Regions from separate parts of the Pedobacter sp. Leaf132 genome, predicted to be linked through region 2. Evidence: riboswitches for the same ligand, from Rfam matches in the RefSeq annotation. Region 2 holds a riboswitch; the other holds the start of a gene.
What was found. Region 2 has a riboswitch for fluoride ahead of LUA86_RS07325 (hypothetical protein). Riboswitches for the same ligand answer to the same signal wherever they lie in the genome.
Positions count from the first base shown of each region.

Region 1: linked by a shared signal. The riboswitch ahead of LUA86_RS09915 (voltage-gated chloride channel family protein) and the one ahead of LUA86_RS07325 (hypothetical protein) in region 2 are both predicted to bind fluoride.

Region 1 covers NZ_CAKLBO010000004.1:161,069-165,500, forward strand. The annotation lists gene LUA86_RS09905 (branched-chain amino acid aminotransferase) at 1-472, opposite strand, end outside; gene LUA86_RS09910 (tryptophan 2,3-dioxygenase family protein) at 619-1,584, opposite strand; fluoride riboswitch at 1,649-1,711, shown strand; gene LUA86_RS09915 (voltage-gated chloride channel family protein) at 1,727-3,007, shown strand; gene LUA86_RS09920 (HAD-IB family phosphatase) at 3,122-4,423, opposite strand; gene LUA86_RS09925 (NAD-dependent epimerase/dehydratase family protein) at 4,423-4,432, opposite strand, start outside.
Region 2 covers NZ_CAKLBO010000003.1:10,850-15,281, forward strand. The annotation lists gene LUA86_RS07310 (voltage-gated chloride channel family protein) at 1-379, opposite strand, end outside; gene eno (phosphopyruvate hydratase) at 398-1,678, opposite strand; gene LUA86_RS07320 (EamA family transporter) at 1,737-2,150, opposite strand; gene LUA86_RS07325 (hypothetical protein) at 2,155-2,709, opposite strand; fluoride riboswitch at 2,752-2,820, opposite strand; gene LUA86_RS07330 (four-helix bundle copper-binding protein) at 3,150-3,386, shown strand; gene LUA86_RS07335 (hypothetical protein) at 3,407-3,610, opposite strand; gene LUA86_RS07340 (metallophosphoesterase) at 4,260-4,432, opposite strand, start outside.

The DNA.
Region 1 (4,432 bases), on a different contig from region 2:
AGGTATCAGAAGCTCTAACACCTAAATATGGGTCTGTTGCAAACATTACCGGACGAATATACAATGCATAATCATCTTGAGCAGGCACCCATTTTTCATCTATATTAATTAAAGCAGCTAAACCTTGCATAAAAATTTCTTCAGGGATAGATGGCATCGACATTCTGGCTGCAGATTTATTAAAACGCTCAAAGTTTTTATCAGCACGGAAAACACTAATTTTACCATCTGGCTGGCGGTAAGCTTTCAAACCTTCAAAAATTGCCTGCCCGTAATGTAAAGCAGAAATAGCCGGACTCATTTCAATTGGACCATAAGGCAAAATCTGTAAATTCTTCCACTCACCATCTTCGTAATCTGCTGTGAACATGTGGTCGGTAAAAACCTTCCCAAATGGCAGCTGAGAAAAATCTGTAACTGATAAACGGGTTTTATCTGCTTTAACTATGTTAATATCTAATGTTTCAGTCATTTTAATTTAAATTTTGGATGATTGAATTTTGAATGAATGAAGGGATTTGAATTCTGGAAATTCAATCATTTATAAGGTTCTAATTCAGTCAATATTTTTTTTGCAAGTTATAAAAAAACGAGCGATTTTAATAGTTTTTGAGCATATTAATCTTTGTTCCTAAGTGTTTTAAGCACACTAAGCACCCATCCTCTACCCCATTCATCCATCTGTTCATCAGTCCATAAAAATGGATAAAAAATTCTTTTTTGAAAACGCGGTGGCAAATATTTCTGCCAGTTTGTACCACCTGTAGCGGCAATGTCAGTTGGGTCTTTTTCTAAATATCTAACTGCTGATTTATAATGTGATAAAGGCCATTCAACGTTCACATACAAATCAAGCTTTCTTAATTCTTCGGCTAATAGACGTACATCCGCTCCTTGTGCTTCGAGTTTATGGTAAAGGGCAGAAAAGTTAGTTAAAGTTCTGTCTTTTGCCAGTTGCAAGAACTGAGCGGCGTATTTCTTTATAAACTGTTTTAAAGTAAGTGTTTGCTTGCCAGATGAAAGCTCTGTAGCGCCAAATTTCCAGTAAATATGTTCAAACTGTTCTTCTATCGAAGCTTCTTTTAACACTTCCCGTTTACTTTTATCTGTTAAACGAATAAAGTCTGTTGCACTAATTTCAATCATTCTATATTGCCCGGATTGAAATCCGCTTGCGGGTAAAAGCGACATTCTGAATTTTAGAAACTGATCTTTTTCCATGCCATCAACCATCACCTCGAAAGAAGTTGTTAACGCATTAAAATACGCATTTATCCTTTTTACTCTGGTTGTAAAGAATTCAACGGTAAGGTTTTTGTGTTCTGCAACCTGATTAAATTCATGCAAGGCAAGCTTAAAGTAAAGCTCGGTTATTTGATGATACATGATGAAAATTTCTTCATCAGGGAAAGGCGTTTTAGGACTTTGCAGACTTAATAAAGTATCCAGATGAATATAATCCCAATAGGTTAAAAAATCAGCATATAACAAACCATCCAGATATGAAGCCATATCCTGTCCCATTGCCGTATATTTTTCCTGCAACTGGTTAAGTTTATCTTTAATTTCAGGGGTAAAATCCATTGCGTAATTTGTTTCCAAACAAAGGTGATAAACATTTTGCAACAAAAGGCTAAAATTTATACTTTTGACTGATGGCGATGGGGTACCGCCAAAACCGCCAAAACAGGCTGATGACTCCTACGATTTATTTAAATTGATAAAAATGCCTGTTAAAAAATTAACGGAAGGTTTTCTTCTGTCTGTTTCCCAATTCTTTAATCAAGAAATTCGAGTTCTATTTTTAAACCTTTTTAAATGGCTTTTAATCTCTGCTATTTTAGGTACAATTGTTGGCAGCGCTTCGGCTTTATTTTTAGTGAGCTTAGAATATGTAACCGATTACCGCGAACAGCATACTCAAATCATTTATTTGCTCCCGCTTGCAGGTTTAGCAATTGGATTGTTATATCATTACTTCGGAAAAGAGGTAGTAAAAGGCAATAACCTTTTAATAGAAGAACTTCAAAGCCCTAAAAAGGTTATCCCGCTTATTATGGCGCCACTGGTGTTTGCTGGCACAATCATTACTCATTTATTTGGCGGCTCTGCCGGAAGAGAAGGTACTGCCGTTCAAATTGGAGGAGCATTTGCCGATCAGTTTACAAAGCTGTTTAAACTAAGCCCGGCTGATAGAAAAGTTATTCTACTTTGCGGCATAAGTGCCGGCTTTGCCTCTGTTTTCGGTACGCCGTTGGCCGGTGCAATTTTCGGTTTAGAAGTTTTTATCATCGGAAGTTTATTTTACAGCGCCATATTACCATCTTTTTTAACGGCGGTAATTGCCGATTATGTTTGCAAAATATGGGGCGTTGGCCATACCCATTATCATGTAGATTTTGTACCTCAACTAAATGCTTTAAATTTAATTTATACCCTATGTGGCGGAGTACTTTTTGGTTTAGCCGCCCGCCTATTTTCATCTTTAAATCATGGCTTTAGTACGCTTTTTTCCAAGATAAAATATCCGCCGCTAAGGCCTGTTATTGGAGGCATAATTCTGGTGATTATAATTTTTGCTACTGATGCTTTCAAATACATTGGTTTAGGAATTCCGGCGATAGTTGAATCATTCCAGATACGACAGCCTTACTATGCCTTTGCGGTAAAGATATTTCTTACAGCATTAACTTTGGGTGCAGGTTTTAAAGGCGGAGAAGTAACGCCATTGTTTTTTATTGGCGCCACACTCGGTAGTTTTTTAAGCATTTTTATCCCATTACCTGTTGCATTATTAGCAGGAATGGGTTTTGTGGCTGTATTCTCTGGCGCTGCTAATACACCATTAGCCTGTATGATTATGGGTGTAGAGCTATTTGGCAGCACAAGCGGGATTTATATCGCGATAGCTTGTGTTGCTGCGTACTTATTTTCTGGTCACAACGGCATTTACAGTGCTCAAAAGATTGGGAGTTCTAAATTCTACTTACCTAAAAATATTTTATAGTTTTTTATCTTTCTATGAGGATACAAATTATGAGTTATATTAATTTAATTCAGTCTGCAAGGACACAGACTGAGGGATATAAGATACATACCGAGGTCTAAAATTTAAGACGACCTAATATAAAACCCTGAATTTTATAGTATGCTCAATCTTTTTCAGCGCTTTAAATAACTGCTTATCGTATTCGGTGTTAATATCTGTGATGGCATAACCTATTTCAGTGTTTGTCATTAAAAATTGTCCAACAATGTTGATGTTATGTTTAGCAAAAACGGTATTAATTTGTGCCATAATACCCGGAACATTTTTGTGAATATGAATTAAGCGATGTGATTTATCGATTTTAGGCAATTGCAAATTAGGATAGTTTGAGCTTAAATATGTTGCACCACTATTCATAAAATCAATCATCCTTTTAGGTATAAAATCGAAATTACGCGGGTTTGCTTTTGGGTCATCAAATATTACAATGCCCATTTTGGTACAAAGTTCTGCATCAACTTTGTTTTTTGAATTACCCAGATAACCGATGGTTTTCAGTTTCACTGCATTTTTTAATTGTGTTTTATCAATTTTCTCGCCATCTGCCAGCAAAATTACACCAACATCTTTAACATATTTTTCTTCAAAACTTGCTTTATGTCTGATGGATAAGCCATCATTTTTTAATAATGCGATGCTTTTTGGATCAACATCACCTACAACTAAACATAAAATTCGATTCTTAGGGTACGATATCGCCCTTGGCAAATCATTCACATATAAAAATTCATCGAAACTTGGTGTAATGTGATCGGCTTTTGCCACAATACTTTCACGTGCAATATTTTCTGTAAAGGCGAAAAACTTATTTATTAAGCCACTTTCTCTTAATTGGAAATCAGAATAACCATCGCCAATGCCAAAGAGTTCGCCTTCTAACTTAAGATGTTGAAGCAGTTTAACCTTTCCTCCTTCTTCACTTAAAGGATTGGCATGGTCGTAATCTATAATTTTGCCATCGCCTGTGGTTACAAAAGTATTGGCGTAAATATTTTCCTTTTTTATATGATACTGACTAACAACCGGCGTTATAAACTCTTTAAATCCGCCAGAAACTATTAAAACCTCATCAGCATGTTTCTTAAAAAATTCAGCATTTCGAGAAAAAGAAGTAGAAACCTTTTTCTTTAGATGTTTAATCAGCTGTTTTAAATGTTCTTCATCGGCCTCTAACAATTTTACCCTTTGAGCCAGGCTTTCTGAAAAAGATAATTTTCCTTCCATTGCCAGATTGGTATAATCCTCAATTTTTTGAAAAATTGATTCTTTTTGAGGGTGTTTCTTTAGTGAAATTCTGGCTAATTCATCTAAGGCTTCAACTTGCGTAAAAGTGCTATCAAAATCAATAATGTAGTAGGCTTTTTGTTTAGGCATTATTTTAAG
Region 2 (4,432 bases):
CGATTTGTACCGCGGTTCCCTCTCTTCCAGCCGATCCGCCAAACAAATGGGTAATCACTGTAGTTATTAAGATTACTGGCGCCATCTGCCTGGGCACTCCACCACCCGGCCTATGGATTTCATCCATGATCAGGTTATTTCCTTTTTCTGAGGACCTACCAACTGACTGATAAATCAGGTGGATCACAATACCTGCTAAAGGTAGCAGAAAAATGAGACAGGTATGCTGAAAGCGAAAGTGAATGGCCCAGCCTAGCAGCCAAAGGAACAAGGCAACCATACTTCCTATTGCAATGGCAACAGGAAGTATAAGCAGCGTCCATCGAACCGCATATTTAAAAACCGAAAGGTGTTCAAATAAAAATTTATTATGTTTCATTGTAGGTTAGCGGCTGATTTATAATTTTTTATAAAAAGTATTGATTCCTGCAAATGATGCCCTATCACCAAGTTCTTCTTCTATCCGAAGCAACTGGTTAAATTTAGATACCCTTTCAGAGCGGCAGCCACTTCCTGTTTTGATGTGCCCCGCACCGGTAGCGACAACCAGATCCGCAATTGTCGTGTCTTCAGTTTCACCACTGCGGTGAGAAATAAAGCAATTGTAACCGTTTTTTTGGGCTAGTTCTACGGCCTTTAGCGTTTCGGAAACTGTACCGATCTGGTTCAATTTAATCAGTACGCTGTTTGCAATGCCCTGGTCGATTCCCTGCTGGATAATACTCGGGTTGGTGCAGAATATATCATCTCCAACCAATTCCACTTTGTCTCCCAAAAGGCTGGTCAGCTTTTTCCATCCCTCCCAATCGTTTTCGCCCAACCCGTCTTCCAACAGGATAATTGGGTACTCTTTTAACCATCCTTCCCAAAAGCCAATCATTTCATCTGTTGTGATCCGTTCTTTAGAACTTTTATAAAATTCATATTTTCCATTATTCCACATTTCGCTGGTCGCTGGGTCAAGACAAAGGGAAATATCCTTGCCTGGAGCAAAACCGGCAATATGTATCGCTTCCATGATGATTTGGACGGCTTCCTCATTAGAACTCAGATTTGGCGCAAACCCACCTTCGTCACCAACTCCGGTATAATAGCCTTTCGCTTTTAGCAGACTTCTCAGGGAATGAAAAACAGCTTCGCCCATACGGATACTTTCCTTAAACGAGGGGGCGTTATGAGGGGCAATCATAAATTCCTGAAAATCGATGTTGTTATCAGAATGCCTTCCCCCATTAATGACATTCATGCACGGTACGGGCATTACGTAACCTTCCCTTTCCACTAGCTGCCTATACAAGGGAATCCCTTTTGCAACGGCCGAAGCCCGGGCGAAGGCGATTGAGGCCGCAAGCATCGCATTTGCGCCGAGCCTTGATTTATTCTCGGTTCCATCCAGACCAATTATATGATCATCGAAGGCCTGCTGACCCTCAAAGGATAAGCCGGTGACTGATTTGCCGACTTCGACGTTAATCCCTTTTACTGCTTTTTCCACGCCTTTACCATTATAGCGCTCTGGATCACCATCTCTAAGCTCTACGGCTTCTTTTTCACCCGTACTTGCCCCGGATGGAGAAATACCCCTTGCTGTTGTTCCGTTAAGAGTGACTTCTACTTCTACTGTCGGATTGCCCCTGGAATCCAAAATTTCACGGGCATGAATTTTAGTTAATTTCATAGTTTTTTGTTTTATATTGATTTTTAGTATTTCGGTTGCTTACAAATAATTGAGTTTCTCAAAAGATCAAAACCAGTGTTCCCCCAATGATCAGCAGGGCACCAAAGAATACTTTCAGGGTAAGAGCTTCTTTCAGGAACACCATTGCAAGTATAATAGTTAGGGCAACACTCAACTTATCAACAGGGGCGACCTGGGACACTTTCCCGATCTGCAAAGCCTTGTAGTAGAATATCCAGGACAAGCCGGTGGCAAGGCCAGATAAAAAAAGAAATAGCAGGTTATGCTTTGACAGTTCCGTAATTCCTTTAAGTTCGCCTCTGGCCATTACGATCCCCCAGGCTACAATCAGTATTACCACCGTTCGTATGGCAGTAGCCAAATCAGAATTGACATTGGTTACGCCGACTTTTGCAAAGATGGCCGTAAGGGAAGCAAAGAAAGCTGATAATAGCGCGTAGATCCACCACATAGTTTTATGTTAATTTTCCGTTATTGAATAATTCCAAAGTAAATGAGTACAAGAACCGTTGCTCCGGCAATGATCCGGTAAATGCCGAACCAGCGGAAAGAATGCTTTTGAAGATAGGTGATGAAAGAGCGGATGGCCATCCATACATCCCACCCGCACCTGCTTTACTTAAATGAATGATCGTAGTTAGATTCGGTTCATGGGAAGGGCGTAGACGCTTAACGGTGTTTTTAATCAGTCCTGAAGCAATCTGATCTGCACTAGCAACTAGTAGCGCAATGGTAATAAGAACCTGCCAAATTTTTTTGCAGAAATTCTGGAAGAGGCAATAAATAATGAAGGCATAAAAAGGAAGCCAAAAACGCTTATCACTGGCCCAGTACATGATCGTATCCCAGAATGCATTATGGTGCTGATTTATCCACAAGAACCATTCAGTTTCAACCGGCAGGACCATTGCTAACACTGATCTCACTTTGGCAGACAGACAAAGTAAGACAAGCGCAATTAAGATAGCTGCCAGCAATAAGAGTTGAGAATTTATTTTTAATTTTTTCACCTACAATACTTTGACCGGCAGATTTTATTACCTGCTGGAATTTCTATTGTAGGCGCCATCAGCTTTTGAAAAAAGCGGTTGAATCGGAAGGACACCATTTCCGTATTGCAAATATAATACTAATAAAATGATGTGCAAAATCTTAAAGTAGGTGTTGAGAATTTAATTTATCACTATTCCTCCTTATTTGAATACGAGAACCAGTTTCTTATTCTTCTACCGTTTAAACAAGCATCATATCACGGGATTAAAGCTTTTCTTAAACAAAATGAAACCGCCTGGAAATAACCATGTTATCTATATAGGAATTTTTTTTATAACCCTAAAAAATTAAAGTTATGGGATACCATGAATGGAAAAACTGTATTGATGCATGCTTAAAGTGTGCTTCAATTTGCAATCATTGTGCAAGTTCATGCACTCAGGAAGAAGACGTGAAAATGATGGCGCGGTGTATTGAGCTTGATATGCAATGTGCAGCCATCTGCTACTCTGCCGCTCAATTGATGAGTATGGGTAGCTCTTTTGCTCAAGACATTTGCCGTATTTGCGCAGATATTTGCCAGCAATGCGGAGATGAGTGTAGTAATCATCATACCCAGCATTGTCAGGAATGTGCAGATGCTTGTAAGGCTTGTGCGGAAGAATGCAGAAGAATGACAGGAGTAGCTGCTTAAGATGCCAATCACCGTGAGCATTAATTGATTAAGGGCAGCATTCTAGTTGCCCTTTCATTTTTATAAATAGGCAAATTTATTCCATTCATTTTATTTTCATTATTCCCTCCTTTTTTGATAAGCGACTCTAAGCAAATGCTGATGCATTTAAGCAAAGTATAACGTTCCAGACAATCATTAAATATCTCTTTTTCTTTTTGCTGATTATCATAAACCCATTCCATTATTCAAATCAGAATTTTAGTTTTTGATGATGAGTTTTTGATAATTTGCGCTATATCAAAAACGAAGGATTAAATGTATCTAAAATTCTAATGATAATATTAGCAAAATCATTTGAGATAGCTTATGTTCATGGCCTGTATATCTTGTGTAGTGAAACCAAGCTATAATCATTTAAAGTTCAAGCTCTTCGGTTAGCAATCCAATTTTAAGTCCGATTTTCTGCGCAGCCAAGACAAGATTTCCGTTATGCTAGGCTCAAAGAAAACTTATTTGTAACCTGTAGCAATATTGAAGCATTTGTACTATCAGTTGTATGCATATTTATATTTTAGTGGGAGTTACAATTGTATTCCCAAGCAGATCAAATACAAATTACCAAAGAATTGTTGCAAAAAACAATTCCGCATGCAAAAATAACTCATCTTAATTATCACATTAGTATTGAAGCAATTATGTTCAAATCATCCATGAACTGGTTCGATTTCAGTACGCCCGGGGGTACAGCCCCTTTTTACGCAAGTAAAGAGGGGTTTTTCTTTTAAAAACTTGCCTAATTCTTCAGAAACAAAGATTTTAGCGGTTCGATCTCCGGTTAGGTTATGTGAATCACCCCAGCCGGATTAAGGTCGAACCGTTGAGCCAAAGTTATTATTTTGCATCCCTAAGGGCTTGAGCCAATTCATGTGGGAGCATACTTTTTTCAATACTCTGCGCCGATGCTTCAACATCATACTCCACTCTTCTAAATTCAATCTTAAGGCTATAACAGTCGGTGGCTGATGTGTCTTTGTTTAGAGTTAACAAAACATAACAACCTCTTG